DNA from 4 places in the Yersinia intermedia genome. Region 1 is predicted to be linked to each of the others. Evidence: predicted binding sites of a transcription regulator. Region 1 holds the regulator's gene; each other region holds the start of a gene.

Region 1 (4,370 bases):
AAATAGCGACAATGACGATCAGTCCAGTCGAGCATCGGCGCGACGGAAAAACGTTGCAGGGGGTAGTGTGGCTTAGTGGCCGGGGTGCTGGAAAAAGTCTGGGCTGCGTGCATTTACGGTGATTTCATCGGTTATTATTTCATCGAATACCCATTGAAGTTGCCCGCCGAGCGAACCCTACAAAGGGATGGAATGAGTAATTATACCATAGAACCTCACCATAGCTGCCGGTGTGATAATTGAACCTTACGGCTGATCGTTCTGTCATCGAATTCTATGACTTAACAAAAATGTGATACCCACCTTCCCCTTGCCTTTTCATCTATCGGCGATTAACGCTAAATATGATAAAATCAATTCAATTTGAATGCTGCGGGATGGATATCATGAAACCTATCAATGAGGAAAAGCTGCTGGCTCAGGCTGAAGAGCTGTGCCAACAACGTAACGTCCGGCTGACACCGCAACGTCTTGAAGTATTACGCTTAATGGCACAACAACCTGGCGCAATCAGTGCTTATGATTTGTTGGATTTGCTGCGTGTTTCTGAGCCGCAAGCCAAGCCTCCAACGGTTTATCGCGCATTGGATTTTTTGCTCGAGCAGGGTTTTATCCACCGTGTCGAGTCAGCGAATAGTTATGTGCTATGCCATCATTTTGAAGAGCCAACCCATACCTCGGCACTATTTATCTGTGATCGCTGCAAAATAGTCACTGAACGTACCACTGTGGGTATTGAAGAAGCATTGGCGCAGCTAGCTAAACAATCAGGTTTTGCACTGCGTCACAGTGTGGTTGAAGCGCACGGGTTATGTGCTGAATGCGGGGAAGTTGAAGCCTGTGAAAGCCATGATCATTGTGACCATGACCACTCTATTGTCACTAAAAAGAAATAGTTGCATATCTAATTGAAGATATTGAAGCCGCAGCAATGTTAGCTGCTCTCCAATTACTTTTGCCTTATACCCGTCATACTTCAAGCTGCATGTGTGTTGGCTGCTCTCAATAACCCGAATCACTTACTTATGTAAGCTCATCGGGATTAATGAGCCTCATCCTGCGGGCTAGCATAAATGCTGTTCAAATCGGTTCCCGACCGATTTGTATCTCGCTTACCGCCTTCCTGCAACTCGAATTATTTAGGGTATAGATAGAGATCCCTGGTGGGTATATATCGGTGAGCAAAAAGCAGACTGCCGCGAGCAATGCGACAGGATAATAATTATAAGGCACGTCCTTGTGCCAAGGCAGATATAAATACAGGTACAACCAGAATATCTTTTATTAAAACAATATCATCACATCAGTATAATTGGATTTGATTTATCAATAATTATACGGAATTGATTAATAATTCATATTCTATGAAACGAGAGACCCGATTAATTTATATCAATAGCAGTTTAATTCCATTTCATGCTGTTACCAGCGAAACTTGCTATGGTCTTCCCAAGCTTTGACTTCTTTCTCAGCTTGCTCTTTCTGATAGCCGTATTTCTCCTGGATTTTACCCACTAACTGGTCACGCTTACCTTCAATTACCGTTAGGTCATCGTCGGTCAACTTGCCCCATTTTTCTTTCACTTTACCTTTAAACTGCTTCCAGTTACCGTCGGCTTGATCTTTATTCATAATATCTCCGTTACCTTGGGAATTAGTCAGTTTATTTAAATTAGCACGATAAACATCGTCTATTGAGAAAACAACAATATTTAAATTAGTCGCTCACAGTCATAATTTAAAATTAAACTTCGTTGTTTCGCTTACCGTAGGAATAACTATAGCAGAGGATACTGATAATTAAAGCCTTGATAATATTAATCACAAGAAATCGAACTATAAAGTAAAAATATACATTCATATTATTCAGTTAAAACAGTAGGTAATAACTTATTGTCAGAATCGTCTCAATCTAATTATATCCTTTATACTGAAGCTATCAGGTGTTAGCTACACTTGTTACTTGGCCCATCTATAAACCTCACTTCTGTGAGACTGCTGCAAGTAACCTTTAAATCAGCTCCCGGCAGATTTGTCGCTTGCTGGCTGCCTACTTGCAACACCAATTATTTTGGGCATCTGAATAGCCTATTGAGGCAATTAACGATAATAAAAAGCCGCTCCTGAGCAGGAACGGCTTATCAGTTCAATATAAAACGCTAATGTTAGATCCAGTCGCCATTACGGATAACACCGACGGCCAGTCCTTCAATAGTAAAGCTCTGCTCGCGCAGATCGACAATAATGGGTTGGAACTCACTATTCTCTGGCAGAAGCTGTACGATATTACCTTGTTTTTTCAAGCGTTTTACCGTTACTTCATCGTCAATTCGTGCCACAACCACTTGCCCGTTACGCACATCTTGCGTTTTATGTACCGCTAATAGGTCACCATCCAGAATGCCGATATCTCTCATCGACATCCCATTAACCCGCAACAGAAAATCTGCACTCGGCTTAAACATCGATGGGTCTACTTTGTAGTGCCCTTCGATATGCTGCTGTGCCAGCAAAGGCTCACCTGCGGCAACCCGGCCAATCAGTGGCAGGCCATCTTCTTCTTCCATCAGCAAGCGAATGCCACGGGAAGCGCCAGAAACAATCTCAATGACACCTTTACGGGCCAGTGCTTTTAAATGCTCTTCAGCGGCGTTAGGAGAGCGAAACCCCAGACGCTGCGCAATTTCGGCACGGGTCGGTGGCATGCCGGTTTGCGCTAGGTGATCGCGAACCAGGTCATAAACCTCTTGCTGTCTGGTAGTAAGTGCTTTCATTCCGCCCCCTGTTTGTTTATACAGTCTTGCTGTGAGTATATACAGGTAAGCGGGTGTTGGGAACCAAAGAGTGAATAAAAACAGGGATTAATCACAGCTTATTTCTGCGGCATTGTTCGTCATAACATTAACCAGCATGCTGCCAAAGTACCGTTATCCAGACAAATAGCGCTAATAAGATGGCGAGAAATACCGCCGCAGACCCCATATCTTTGGCACGCCCCGATAGCTCATGGAGCTCACTGCCAATCCTGTCCACCACCGCCTCAATCGCACTATTAATGACTTCGATGATGATCACTAAAATGACGCTACCAATTAATAAAAGGCGTGCGATAGCATCTACATCTAACCAGAAGGCCAGTATGATAGCGATGATGGCGGCGACAGCTTCCTGGCGAAAAGCTGCTTCGTTTTTCCAGGCAGCCGTTAAGCCTTTCACAGAATAACCGGCCGCTTTATAGACTCGGGCCAGCCCTGTTGATTGATTCGCCATGTTTTATTGCCTTTATCTTAAGTTAATGATGATTTTTGCCGCTTTCTGTTGTCTTATCACCACAGATCTCAAAACCAGTTTCTGGTATCCTTGCGACGAATTGCTAACAAGAGGCTTCATGTAGTTATGTCAGGTTGGCGTAAAATATATTATAAGTTACTGAATTTACCACTTAAACTGTTGGTAAAAAGCAAGGTTATTCCGGCAGACCCTGTGACTGAGTTAGGGCTAGACCCCTCTCGTCCTATTCTGTACGTTTTGCCTTACAATTCTAAGGCTGATTTGCTGACTTTGCGAGCGCAGTGTCAAGCACAAGACCTGCCCGACCCCTTGATTCCATTGGAAATCGATGGCGTGCAACTGCCTAGTCATGTGTTTATCGATAATGGCCCGAGGGTCTTTCGTTATTACGCACCTAAACAGGAATCGGTAAAGCTGTTCCACGACTATCTGGATTTGCACCGCAATAATCCCGAGTTGGATATCCAGATGCTACCGGTTTCCGTGATGTTTGGTCGTTCGCCGGGGCGTGAAGGCCACGGAACACCACATCTGCGCGTGCTTAACGGGGTGCAGAAGTTCTTCGCTGTCTTATGGCTGGGTCGCGATAGCTTTGTGCGTTTCTCTACCACAGTTTCACTGCGCAGAATGGCCAGCGAACACGGTACCGATAAAACTATCGCCCACAAACTGGCTCGTGTCGCGCGCATGCACTTCTCCCGTCAACGCTTAGCCGCGGTTGGCCCTAGTCTGCCTGCCCGTCAGGATCTGTTCAAAAAGTTGCTGACCTCAAAGGCGATTGAAAAGGCCGTTGCCGATGAAGCGCGGACCAAGAAAATCTCCCATGAGAAAGCACAGCAAAATGCCATTACGCTGATGGAAGAGATCGCTGCCGACTTCTCTTATGAAGCCGTGCGCCTGTCTGACAGGGTATTAAGCTGGACGTGGAACCGTTTGTATCAGGGCATTAATGTCCATAATGCAGAACGGGTGCGGCAGTTGGCGCAAGATGGCCATGAAATCGTCTATGTGCCTTGTCATCGCAGCCATATGGATTATCTGCTGCTCTCCTACGTGCTTTATCATCAAGGGCTGGTGCC
Region 2 (4,370 bases), 1.7 Mb from region 1:
GGGGTAACCCATTCATCACGCTTAATTAAAAATATTAAACCCGCCGTTAATTGGCGGGTTTTTTTATGGGATAACCAGATGAACGGACTGGCGGTTACCCACTGACCACGACAGCCCCTGCGGCTCGTTTCGCCACGTTGACGGCGGTGGTGATATCATCAGCGACTGCCAATGCTACCCCCAGGCGCCGTTTACCAGCAATGTCAGGTTTACCAAATAAGCGAATCTGCGTATCGCCAGCCAAAGCTACTTCTAAGCCATGGTAAGCAATATTCTGGCTAGTCAATTCAGGTAAAATAACCGCTGAAGCGGCCGCGCCATATTGGCGAATAGTGCCAATCGGGAGGCCAAGAAATGCCCGGACATGTAATGCGAACTCAGACATATTCTGCGAAATTAACGTTACCATACCGGTATCGTGCGGGCGCGGTGATACTTCACTGAAAATAACCTCATCACCGCAAACAAATAATTCCACACCAAATAAACCATAACCGCCGAGAGCGTTCACCACCTGAGAAGCGATCTCTTTTGCGCGCGCCAATGCGGTCTCACTCATCGCCTGTGGCTGCCAGGACTCGCGGTAATCACCATCTTCTTGACGGTGACCAATAGGCGCACAGAAATGAATGCCATCAACAGCATTGATTGTCAGCAGGGTAATTTCAAAATCAAAACGGACCAAGCCTTCGACAATTACTCGACCACCGCCGGCGCGGCCACCTTGTTGGGCATAATCCCAGGCAGTTTTAAGTTGACCTGCATTGCGGATCAGACTTTGGCCTTTACCGGAAGAACTCATTACTGGCTTAACGATACAGGGATAACCCACTTCACTGACGGCCTGGCGGAATGCGCTATCAGTGTCGGCGAAACGGTAACTAGAGGTTGGCAATTGCAGGGTTTCTGCCGCTAAACGGCGAATACCTTCACGGTTCATCGTCAGCCGTGTTGCCTCTGCGCAAGGCACGACCCGTTGGCCCATTTTCTCTAGCTCAACCAACATGTCGGTGGCAATAGCTTCTATTTCCGGCACGATATAGTGCGGTTTTTCCTGTTCGACCAACTGTTTCAGCGCCAAGCCGTCCAACATATTGATGACATGGCTGCGATGGGCAACATGCATGGCGGGGGCATCTGCATAGCGGTCAACGGCAATCACTTCCAGCCCCAGTCTTTGGCATTCGATAGCCACTTCTTTACCCAACTCGCCAGAGCCAAGCAACATGACACGGGTAGCGCTTGGGCGCAGAGCGGTTCCAATAGTCAGCATAGTTAGGTACCTACATCAGTGGGAGAGTTGCACATTAATTTGTTGTACGATCAATTTTACGGGCATTAGTATACGGCAAAATAGCAACGAAAACGATTGCGTATCTAACGGATGGCTGTGAGGCGATATCGATATATGCGCAGCGCATTGCGTTTTTGGACTGTTTTTACGGTTTAATTCCGGCAATGGACTCATTTCTGGTATTATCGCGCCAAAATCTTGCGCTTGCCTTCAGGCCATCGCTGCCATTCCATCCAGTTATAAGAGTTACTGCCGTGAGCACAACTTCCTTTTCTTCCCTGGCGCTGCCTACTGAGCAGTTGTCCAATCTTAATGAACTTGGCTATACCGAGATGACACCGGTACAGGCTGCGGCTTTACCGGCAATCCTCAACGGGCAGGATGTCCGTGCGAAAGCCAAAACCGGCAGTGGAAAAACTGCGGCATTCGGTATTGGTTTACTAGATAAAATTGCGGTCGGGGAGTTTGTTACCCAAGCATTGGTACTGTGCCCGACCCGTGAATTGGCTGATCAGGTCAGCAAAGAGTTGCGCCGCTTGGCCCGTTTCACGCAAAACATTAAAATACTGACCTTATGCGGTGGCCAACCGATGGGGCATCAATTGGATTCACTGGTGCATGCGCCACACATTGTTGTGGGCACGCCGGGGCGTATTCAAGAGCATTTGCGCAAGAAAACACTGGTACTGGACGATCTTAAGATTCTGGTATTGGATGAGGCTGATCGCATGCTGGATATGGGCTTTACCGATGCCATCGACGATGTCATTGCCTATACTCCGCCACAGCGCCAAACTCTGCTGTTCTCGGCCACCTATCCGGTCGGCATTGAACGAATCAGTGCCCGAGTCCAGCGCCAACCAATCAATGTTGAAGTTGATGATGGCGATGAAGTACCCGCTATTGAGCAGGTGTTCTTTGAAACCACTCGCGAAAAACGTTTGCCGTTGTTGATATCAGTCCTCAGTCACTATCAGCCGAGTTCTTGTGTGGTTTTCTGTAACACCAAGAAAGATTGCCAGAGCGTCTATGAAGCATTGGAATCTCGTGGAATCAGTGTGTTGGCTTTACACGGTGACTTAGAACAACGTGACCGTGATCAAGTGCTGGTGCGTTTTGCCAACCGCAGTTGTCGTGTGCTGGTAGCAACCGATGTCGCGGCCCGAGGCTTGGATATTAAAGATCTGGCGCTGGTAGTTAACTTTGAGCTGGCCTTTGACCCAGAGGTTCATGTGCACCGTATTGGTCGTACTGGTCGGGCAGGGATGAGTGGTCTGGCGGTTAGCTTGTGTACACCACAAGAGATGTCCCGTGCTCATGCCATTGAAGATTATCTGCAAATAAAACTGAAATGGACCCCGGCAGAACCGGTGAGCCGCAGTGCTAATGCGATGCTGGAGCCAGAAATGGTCACGTTATGCATTGATGGTGGGCGCAAAGCAAAAATTCGCCCAGGTGATATTCTGGGTGCTTTAACCGGTGAAGCCGGTCTGACCGCCGCTGATGTCGGTAAGATTGATATGTTCCCGGTTCATGCCTATGTTGCCATCCGTAAAGCCAGTGCCAAACGTGCCTTACAGCAATTACAACAAGGCAAGATTAAAGGCAAAAACTGCAAATCCCGTTTATTGAAATAATGACACGAGGGGGCGATGACGGTTGCATCCTCCCGATAACTCGCATTATACTGTATGCATATACAGTTGCTTGTGGGCGTGAAAGAAATGAAAAGGACATACAACAATGGCCGTTGAAATAAAATTCGTCGTAGTGAGACAGGGTGAGGAAAAAATGACATTCACAACCAAAAAAGAAGCCGATGCCTACGATAAAATGCTGGATTTGGCTGACAATTTGTCTGAGTGGCTGTCATTGGCTCCCTTAACCCTTGAAGAAGATCAACGTGAGGCGCTGAGTTTCTTCCTGGCAGAAAATAAAGATGCTTTAGGGCAAATTCTTCGTGGTGCTAACCCTGCGACTCCTGTCGATGGGCAAGCAAAACTGAAAGCGGAAAAGAATGTGCCAGAGAAAAAAAACAAATCTGAAGAAAATCAAGCGGCTTAATTTGCCAACTTTCAGCAGAAAGTGAAAAAGGGATCTAAAATGAATCGTGAAATCACCTTCTTTCGCCGATTTGAGGCGGATATCCTGGCAGATCGTAAGACGATCACCATCCGGGATAGCAGTGAATCCGATTTCCGCCCAGGGGAAACCCTGCGCGTATGTCGCAATGAAGATGGCGTATTCTTCTGCCACATTATGGTCAAATCAGTCACGCCAATCACTCTGGAGGCACTGTCTGACCGTCACGCTGAGCAAGAAAATATGTCATTGGATGAGCTGAAAAAGGTGATTAAGGAGATCTATCCTGGGCTGGAACAGTTTTATGTGATTGAATTTACGCGGTGTTAATTAAACGGCGTTACCATTATTACCCTGCAACGCTGTTCACTCTGTAACCTACCTTTCAATCATCGTTCCTACCAAGGATAGAAATAATAATATTTGGAGGAATGATGAGAAAGACAGGATTAGCCTTGGTATTGGTTACGGCATTGGCCGGTATCACTGTGGGTGTACAGGCCCAAGAGCCACGAGTCGCGAAATTACCTGCTTGCTCCGGTTTAAATCAATCTCAGGTAGCAACGCAGGTTAAGCGAGACTTTCTGCAAAACAGAATTACACGCTGGGAAGCGGATAAGAAACAATTAGGCACTGATAAGCCGATCGTTTGGATTAGCGCGGTAGACATTACAGGCAAAGATGATGTGTGGCAGGTGCCAATGACTGTTCGTGGCAACAAGGGCGACAAAACCTATCAAGTGTTACTTGACTGCAAAGCTGGCACCATTACCTATAATGGCCCTAAATAGTTATGAGTGGAATAACGTCAGCGTAAAGCTAATCGCTACCAATCAGGTGTTTGAGGCAACGTATCAGGCACCTGCTTATCCCTCCAAGTCAAAACTCTCTCGGGTATCTTTTATAATTATATTTATCATTTAATTAGATCCCCTTCGCTAAATTATAAGCATATGCTGATACTTGGCATCCACAGGTAATCGTGTCACTCTCG
Region 3 (4,370 bases), 1.5 Mb from region 1:
CAGCCGCTATTACTGCTGCTCGGTGCCGTTTGGTATAACGTACTGACCTTGTGTGGGCACCTTATTTTCCCTATCCGCCCCTTGCAGGATAATTTGGCCCGCTGCTATCAGCAGCTTGCTCACTATTTGGAAGCAAAAGCTAATCTCTTCGATCCTGATATCGAATCAGATGTCGACCAGCCTCTTATTGATGTTGCGATGGCCAACGGCACACTGGTATCAACCTTGAATCAGGCCAAAGCCTCGCTGGTCACTCGCCTGAAAGGTGACCGGGGCCAGCGTGGAACCAGGCGGACACTTCACTACTATTTTGTCGCGCAAGATATTCATGAACGGGCCAGCTCGTCACATGTTCAATATCAGGTTCTTCGAGAAAAATTTCGTTACAGTGACGTCCTATTCCGCTTTCAGCGCTTACTGAGTATGCAAGCCAGAGCCTGCCTGCAACTTTCGCAATCTATCCTGATGAGACAAAAGTATCAGCATGATCCTCGCTTCGAGCGAGCCTTTACTTTTTTAGATGCGGCACTGGCCAGAGAACTCGCGCAAAACGAGAATATCCCGCAAGTTAAAGCCCTTTCCCACTTACTGAGAAATTTACGGGCCATTGATGCCCAATTAGCGGGGATTGAATCCGAACAAGTATTAGCCGAAGACCCGCAACCTGAGAGCCGCCTGTCTGACGACCACATTACCGGATGGAGTGATATCAAGCTGCGTATCAGCCGCCATCTCACCCCACAGTCCGCACTCTTCCGCCACGCAGTTCGCATGTCAGTGGTGCTGTGTCTCGGTTATGCGTTTATTCAATTTACTGGCATGCGCCACGGCTATTGGATCCTGTTAACCAGCCTTTTTGTCTGCCAGCCTAACTATAATGCAACACGCCGCCGCCTTGCGTTACGCATAGTTGGCACGCTGGCGGGTATCCTTATTGGCCTGCCTATCCTCTATTTTGTGCCGTCCATTGAAGGGCAACTTATTCTTATTGTCATTACTGGCGTGCTATTTTTTGCTTTCCGCAATGTTCAGTATGCTCATGCGACAATGTTTATTACCCTACTGGTTTTGCTCTGTTTTAACCTATTAGGGGAAGGATTTGAAGTTGCCGCGCCTCGGGTATTTGATACCCTGTTAGGCTGCGCCATCGCCTGGGTAGCGGTGAGTTTTATCTGGCCAGATTGGAAGTTCCGTCAGCTCCCTGCGGTGGTCCATAAAACACTGGATGCCAACTGCCGCTATTTAGATGCAATTCTGGTGCAATATTATCAAGGTAAAGATAATAGCCTGCCTTACCGTATAGCCCGCCGCGATGCACATAATTGCGACGCGGAGTTAGCCTCAGTGATTTCAAATATGTCTGCTGAACCTAAAAATGACAAAGAAACTCAGGAAGCAGCATTCCGATTGCTCTGCCTGAACCACACTATGCTGAGTTATATATCCGCGCTGGGTGCTCATCGTGAGAAACTGAGCAACACCGCCACCCTGAATCTGCTTAATGACGCAATTTGTTATGTCGAGGGTACACTTGAACAAGAACAGCCTGACGGTGCGAAAATGGCACAGGTGCTAGCCAGCTTATCTACCCGGCTACAGAACTGTAATCCTGAGCCGGAGAGCAAAGACCAATTGGTTTTACAACAAATAGGTTTATTGCTTGAACTGTTACCCGAACTCAGCGAACTCAATAGGCGTATCGGCCAGGCTAATTAAGGTTGGGGCCATTTACCTATTGGCCCCTTACGCTGTTTCAAACTGCGTAATGTTGGGCGAGTGGATATGTATTTCAAACCATTCAATAAGCTCACTACGCATCAATAAGGGCAGCACAGCATAATGATGGCCACTTATCGCTCCAGCCAGTGCCAATAAGACATTAATCCCAAGTGAGCACTTTAACGCACGTAATTTCAGATAACAGCGTTTGGCCCCCTCACGCCGCAGCTCTGCCGCATTTTTGATACCGACTTTCCACAATAGACGTTCAAGACTGGCGCTGAGATTTGGTAAATCCTTCAGACGAACTGTTGGCCCTTTTTTGCTTAAAACCTCAGCTTTCGCCCCTTGATAAGCTCGCGTAACGAAATGACTTAGTGTGCACTCATCCTCCCAGAGCGTAGAGTCAACCCAATAATAACGCAGCAATACCGGTAACCCACGCTTAGCGTAGACAAGGTTACTCATCCCCCGACTACGAAATAGATTTTCTATCTTATTATTAGCACGTAAATACAATTCGCCATCCGAAACCACAGCAAACATAATGCCATTCGCCAACAGCCCATATCCGCCAAATTGCGAGCGAACTGTGATCTTGCCTAAAAAATCAAAACGCCCCTGCGCTTGTATGATTTTGTTTTCTGATGCGGTTTCCATGACTACTCCTTTAGTAAAAATCCGATCTAACGTCCCTATTCAATTGCAATAAGTGTAAGAGGAACAACCAATTAAAAAATACGCAATATGGATTACCTAGCCAAACACAAAATGAATTTGCAGGTATTTACATCACAATTATGCGAAGCGTCTTGTAAAAATTTAGTTGATCTTCGAACAAACAGTGACTACTGTATATACATACAGCACACTACAGGCGAGGTTCATAATGCGTACTCAATCACTAAAACCTTATCATGCTAATTATCACTCCCTTGTTAGCCGTGAAACACCGGAACGAGTTGATGCTCCAACAGATAGTGGCCTTATCAGTGAACTTGTGTACAGTGAAAACCAGCCTGCGGTAACCCAGTTATTGCTTCCTTTATTACAACAACTGGGTAAGCAGTCTCGCTGGCTTTTATGGCTGGCTCCACAGCAGAAATTAAGTCGTGTGTGGTTACAGCATTCAGGCTTGCCAGTAGATAAAGTTGTTCAGTTAAGGCAAATCAATCCATTGTCGACTGTTGATGCAATGGAGAAGGCATTATTGACGGGGAACTACAGTGTCGTTCTTGGTTGGCTACCGGATTTGTCAGAAAATGATCGGATTAGATTACGTTTAGCAGCAAAGTTAGGGAATGCCTATGGGTTTGTTATGCGTCCGTTGAATGACATAAAACTGAACCAAGGACAGTGCGCAACGTTAAAAATTCATTCTTCTTTGTATCATTAAGTAAATTTAGGATTTATCCCATGAATTATTACAATATTTAGCGCTTAGTCCTGCAAAACCAGCATAAAGCGAGTCGGAATGCGGCTTGTAGCAAAAAACAACACCCCTAAAAAGCTGGTTTTTACCGCTAAATCGTTAAAGATAATGCACTATTTCGCCTTTTTTTCAGGCGGTTTATCACATCACACTTGTAACTTTCTCGCCACGTTGTAGACTTTACATCGCCAAGGTTGCTCTAAAACGCCAAATTATACTGGCAGCGTGATTAACGGGAGCGTTAAAACCTTGGCGAAGAATTTTAACCAAGGGCTTAGCTTTTTAAAGCTCATTGCCTATTTGGATGATAACGAGGCGTAAAATGAAAAAGACAGCTATCGCATTAGCAGTGGCACTGGCTGGTTTCGCTACAGTAGCGCAAGCCGCACCGAAAGATAACACCTGGTACACCGGTGGTAAACTGGGCTGGTCCCAGTATCAAGATACTGGCACTGGCGGTATCTATGGCGACGTTGGCAACGATGGTCCTACCCATAAAAACCAACTGGGTGCTGGTGCGTTCTTGGGTTACCAAGCAAACCAATACCTGGGCTTTGAAATGGGATACGACTGGCTTGGCCGTATGCCTTACAAAGGCGACGTAAATAACGGCGCATTCAAAGCACAAGGCGTACAGTTGGCTGCTAAACTGAGCTACCCTGTTGCTCAAGATCTGGACCTGTACACCCGTCTGGGTGGTATGGTTTGGCGTGCAGATTCTAGCGCTTACGATGCTCCTACTGATACCCGTTCTAGCAACCATGACACCGGTGTTTCTCCACTGGTAGCACTGGGTGCAGAATACGCATGGACCAAAAACTGGGCAACCCGTATGGAATACCAATGGGTTAGCAACATCGGTGATAGAGCTACCGTTGGTGCTCGTCCAGACAACGGCATGCTGAGCCTGGGTGTTTCTTACCGTTTCGGTCAAGATGATGCAGTAGCACCAGTAGTTGCTCCAGCACCAGCTCCAGCTCCAGTTGTTGACACTAAGCGTTTCACTCTGAAGTCTGACGTGCTGTTCGCTTTCAACAAAGCAACTCTGAAACCAGAAGGCCAGCAAGCTCTGGACCAACTGTATGCACAACTGAGCTCTATCGATCCTAAAGACGGTTCTGTAGTTGTTCTGGGCTTCGCTGACCGTATCGGTCAACCAGCTCCTAACTTAGCTCTGTCTCAGCGCCGTGCTGACAGCGTGCGTGATTACCTGGTTTCT
Region 4 (4,370 bases), 1.9 Mb from region 1:
TAGTGGTGCCATTTTCGCCATTCTTTCAATTAATTCGGGTGATTTACCATCAAGGAAGAGAGAGGTTGCCGTCGGCCCAGGAGCAACAGCATTAACGGTGATATTACGCCCCCGCAACTCTTTCGCCAGAATTGCAGTCATGGTTTCAACCGCGGCTTTGGTTGCAGCATAAACACCGTATTTTTCCAGTTTCAGCCCGACGACACTGGTTGAAAAGTTTACGATGCGGCCACCGTCTTTCAACCGTTTTGCCGCCTCACGCATCCCGTTAAAGCTCCCTTTCAGATTAATAGCAATCTGGCGGTCAAAGTGTTCATCATCACTGTCAGCAATAGCGCTGAGAGATAAAATTCCAGCATTGTTAACCAAGACATCAACCCCGCCAAACGCAGCTTCTGCTTGAGAAAATAACTGTGCTACCGCGGTAGCATCACTGATATCCCCCTTCGCACTCACTGCATTTCCGCCAGCTTGTTGAATTTTGCGCACCAGTGTTTCGGCCTCAATGTCACTCCGCGCATAATTGATTAGGACGGTATAACCTTCCTGTGCCAAACGTTCAGCAATGGCTGCGCCAATACCCCTTGATGCCCCTGTTACAATGGCAACCTGCCCCGTTGTATTCACCATGATATTCTCCTAAACGTGTAGTTATCGTTTGCGATGATGTATTGATCGCTATTCATCCAGTGGATGCAGGTTATATTCAACAGCCCGCAAACAGAGAATGCCACTTTTACCATTTCGGATAATCATCTATTATTCGTTTATACTATCCGAATAAAGCGAACAATAAAGTGGACAGAATTGATGCAATGCGAGTATTTATCAGGGTAGCGGAACAGCGCAGTTTTACCCAAACCGCCCAAGATTTAAATCTACCGCGATCTACAGTGACCGATGCCATAAAACAGCTCGAAAAGCGTTTAAATGTGCGTTTATTGCAGCGAACTACCCGACATGTTAGCCCTACATTGGATGGTGAAGCTTACTACCAGCGCTGTTTACGCATTATTGCTGATATTGAAGATGCTGAAATGGCTTTTGCCAATGCCAAGCCTCGTGGCTTGCTACGAATTGATGTACAAGGCACGTTAGCCCGCCATTTTGTCTTACCACAACTACCTAATTTTATTGAGCAATACCCTGATATTGAGCTATTTATCAGTGAAGGTGACCGCTTGGTCGACCTTATTCGAGAAGGTATTGACGGGGTGCTACGTGTAGGCAATTTACAAGACAGCGATATGGTCGCCCGCCGAGTAGCGCTGTTACCACAAGTCACCTGTGCTGCACCGCAATACTTACAACGACAGGGTATCCCCCTTGAGTTGGACCAGTTATCGGGGCACCAAATGGTGGGTTTTCGTTCTAGCGCAACCGGCAGCTTAATGCCATTGGAATTTGGTACTGACACCCCATTTAATACCAATAAAATATGGCGAACTAACGAAACGCCTAGCGCCGAGGTGACAATCGAAAAGTCATATCCGCCATCAACCGCGTATTCACACACTAAAACTCAGCAAGTAAAATTACCGACTGTTCTGTCAGTCAGTGGCGCTGAAAGCTTTGTAGCCGCCGCCCGCCTTGGATTAGGTATTATCCAAGTGCCTCGTTATCATATCGAGTCTGACTTAACCGCTGGCACGTTGATTGAGATACTGCCGAAATATGCACCGCCGCCGATGCCAGTCTCTTTCCTGTATCCCCATAACCGCCAGCTTTCCCCACGAGTGCGTATTTTCAGTGACTGGTTAAGCCAATTATTTCTTGCCAGCACAATAAAGTGATAATACGCAGGGACGGTGAATCAGTGTTGCCAAGGTAGGCAGCCGCGCCAACCAGCACGGCCGCCACCTATTATTGTGCTTTTTCCACCGACTGATAGATATCGATATCAAAGTAGCCATCAGTCATGCCGTCATTAAGGTAAACCTCATAGCACGCACCTTCTGCTGGGCGATAACCACTTTGTGGCAGATGCTGGTTATACAATTCGCTCCAGGCTTTCGCGTAATCATCATCCGTTACTCTAGTGTGATACACCGCATACAAACCGCCGGGAATCACTTGCAGTTGTAGTTGATCACTGAGTTCTACGGGCAATACATAATCGTCTGCGACAGACAAGGAGACGTCAGCCCGTAACTCCGCAGGAGGATTGGTTTCTGGATTGTCCCAGTAAAGAGCTAACCACTCTTTTCCAGGGATTTGGTGCTGGGCATAGAGTGAAGAAAGTTGGTTAAAGCCTTGCGGGATAGTCTCATGATAAGGGCCGACGACCCGAATACTGATTAATTGCTGCGGTTGCTTTTCTACAATCTTAAATGTCATATCGCTACCTCGACTTTATGGTTTCAAGAAAGATGAAGTGACCAAAAATACGATCTTACGCCACAACTGTACATTCATACAGTATATCGAGATTTTATGACATTCGGTTAATTTTCAACCTTGATTTGTGAAGAGCTTCGCAAAAAATCATCTGCTTGATCAAGTTGATGATGGCTGAAAACGGTTATTCCATGTCGGCGTAATAACGCAGTAGTGACTCCCTGCCCCGTGCGCTGGGTGCCGCTAAAATGACCATCATAGATGCGACTGCTACCGCAAGAGGGACTCCCTTCGGTCAAAATTGCCACTGTGCAACAGTGCTTTTGCGCCAACTCCAGCGCCTGATAAGCCCCTTGCAGAAACTCCCGGCTAACATCATTACCCCACTGCTCCATCACCCGCGCCTGCCCTTGCAACACTGCCTCGCCGTTACCTTGCTGGATTTCGGCTGGCGGACGCGGTACCGGCATACCTGCAGATAATTCAGGGCAAACAAGGACCAGTCTCCCCTCATCCTGCCAGCGTTGAATAATTTCATCGCTAACAGACAGGGCACTGCCGTTATAACGCACCGGTTCCCCCATTAAACAGGCACTGATCAGAATGCGCGCAGGTTTTGATTCCACGTAATTATCAACCTTAATATTATCAGTGAATAAAAAATGATGATTATGTTGATAATAACTAATTAATAGTTGTAGGTCATGAAGCTGCATTGATAATTGGTGCAGAGCACATAGTTTTCATGCAAATAGATGCCATCACAACTTACTTTGAATAATTCAATGTTTCTAATACCTGCGGCAACAGTCGCGCCAGGCGGCTTGCCCATAGCGCCTGCCCCGCTTGATGCGTAATAAGATCCTGACGAATCTCGATGCCCACATAAGGTAATTGCCGCTGTTCTGCGTGGAAGGGTAACGTGAAATCAGTTGCATCCGTCATGGCATAAGGTTCGTTAATCCCGACGTGCAGGTCGCCTTCTTGCTGTAAAAACGAAACCAGTTGCAAGGCAAATTCAGGATTACGATGAAACAAAGTACCAATTTGCCAAGGGCGCGCGATGTTTTTAAATGACGGTGTAAAACTGTGCATGGAGATGATTACACTGATCTGACCGTTATCACGGCGTTGATTTAAGGTTTGGGTAATCAAATCATGATACGGCTGGAATACCTCACCTCGGCGCGCTTCAGCTTCTGCTACGGTGACACCAATATTGCGCGGGATCCGCGTATGTTCCGAAATTTCAGGGATAGAACTGGCAATTCCCGGTGTCCGGTTACAATCAATCACCAATCGCGAATACTGCTGATGGATCAAGGTCGCATCCAGATATTGGCTAAGTAACCGTGCCGTTGCCAATGAGCCAATATCCCAACCAATATGGCGGTCAATTTCTCCTGGAGCTAACCCCAAATCACCGAGTTGACTCGGTATACGTTGACCCGCATGGTCAGCCAATAAGATAAATGGTGATTGGCTGTGTGGGCGCTCGATAGCGGCCGAAGGAGGGTCGTCATCACGTAATAAAGGATACAAGGCGATATTTGACATGAATTTAGTCCCTGGCATGAAGTGGTTATCGTAAGTATCAGTCGTCACAACAGTTAATACTCACAATCAAGAGCTTTCGTAATCAATAAGCTATCATCGTAGCCGCTAATCTCTGGCTCGCCCACCCCGAATTTATACCTAAATTTTCTGGGTTATGCGATTATCGCCTCAATAGGTATCTTTTGATGTCATATTCCATGCAATAATTATCGGCGGAACTGTTTACAGCCAACGGCAGCAACATAGCGGAGACTTATGGAAACGTTTTTTATTGATCGGATGGCAACCCCACAAGGTGAACTGTTACTGATTGCAGACGAAGAAAACCGGCTACGTGCCATTGATTGGACCGACCATTACGCGCGTCTGATGAAGTTGCTACGCAACCATTATGGCGCGGATGCATTTACATTGGTTGAAAAAAATAATCCTGGTGGGCTGAGTGACACCATGCAACGCTATTTTGCGGGTGATCT

What was found. Region 1 encodes LexA, which represses DNA repair genes until DNA is damaged. Its sites were predicted from a motif close to TNCTGTATGTACATACAGNA; they were not measured.
Positions count from the first base shown of each region.
Region 2: a site for LexA is predicted at 2,980-2,999, ahead of EL015_RS09435 (YebG family protein). Genes of this name have one in related genera too.
Region 3: a site for LexA is predicted at 2,569-2,588, ahead of sulA (SOS-induced cell division inhibitor SulA). Genes of this name have one in related genera too.
Region 4: a site for LexA is predicted at 2,402-2,421, ahead of sbmC (DNA gyrase inhibitor SbmC). Genes of this name have one in related genera too.

Region 1 is NZ_LR134116.1:393,909-398,278, reverse strand. Features, by position in the region: gene dusA (tRNA dihydrouridine(20/20a) synthase DusA) at 1-113, opposite strand, end outside; gene zur (zinc uptake transcriptional repressor Zur) at 387-896, shown strand; gene EL015_RS01805 (CsbD family protein) at 1,423-1,632, opposite strand; gene lexA (transcriptional repressor LexA) at 2,166-2,774, opposite strand; gene EL015_RS01795 (diacylglycerol kinase) at 2,902-3,270, opposite strand; gene plsB (glycerol-3-phosphate 1-O-acyltransferase PlsB) at 3,397-4,370, shown strand, end outside.
Region 2 is NZ_LR134116.1:2,072,723-2,077,092, forward strand. Features, by position in the region: gene EL015_RS09420 (YoaH family protein) at 1-7, shown strand, start outside; gene purT (formate-dependent phosphoribosylglycinamide formyltransferase) at 95-1,273, opposite strand; gene dbpA (ATP-dependent RNA helicase DbpA) at 1,549-2,931, shown strand; gene EL015_RS09435 (YebG family protein) at 3,038-3,358, shown strand; gene yqfB (N(4)-acetylcytidine aminohydrolase) at 3,398-3,706, shown strand; gene yebF (protein YebF) at 3,811-4,167, shown strand.
Region 3 is NZ_LR134116.1:1,856,486-1,860,855, reverse strand. Features, by position in the region: gene yccS (YccS family putative transporter) at 1-1,716, shown strand, start outside; gene EL015_RS08475 (TfoX/Sxy family DNA transformation protein) at 1,744-2,379, opposite strand; gene sulA (SOS-induced cell division inhibitor SulA) at 2,609-3,115, shown strand; gene ompA (porin OmpA) at 3,474-4,370, shown strand, end outside.
Region 4 is NZ_LR134116.1:2,294,705-2,299,074, reverse strand. Features, by position in the region: gene EL015_RS10515 (SDR family oxidoreductase) at 1-630, opposite strand, end outside; gene EL015_RS10510 (LysR family transcriptional regulator) at 798-1,793, shown strand; gene sbmC (DNA gyrase inhibitor SbmC) at 1,864-2,337, opposite strand; gene EL015_RS10500 (2-thiouracil desulfurase family protein) at 2,445-2,963, opposite strand; gene EL015_RS10495 (N-formylglutamate amidohydrolase) at 3,106-3,894, opposite strand; gene ogt (methylated-DNA--[protein]-cysteine S-methyltransferase) at 4,150-4,370, shown strand, end outside.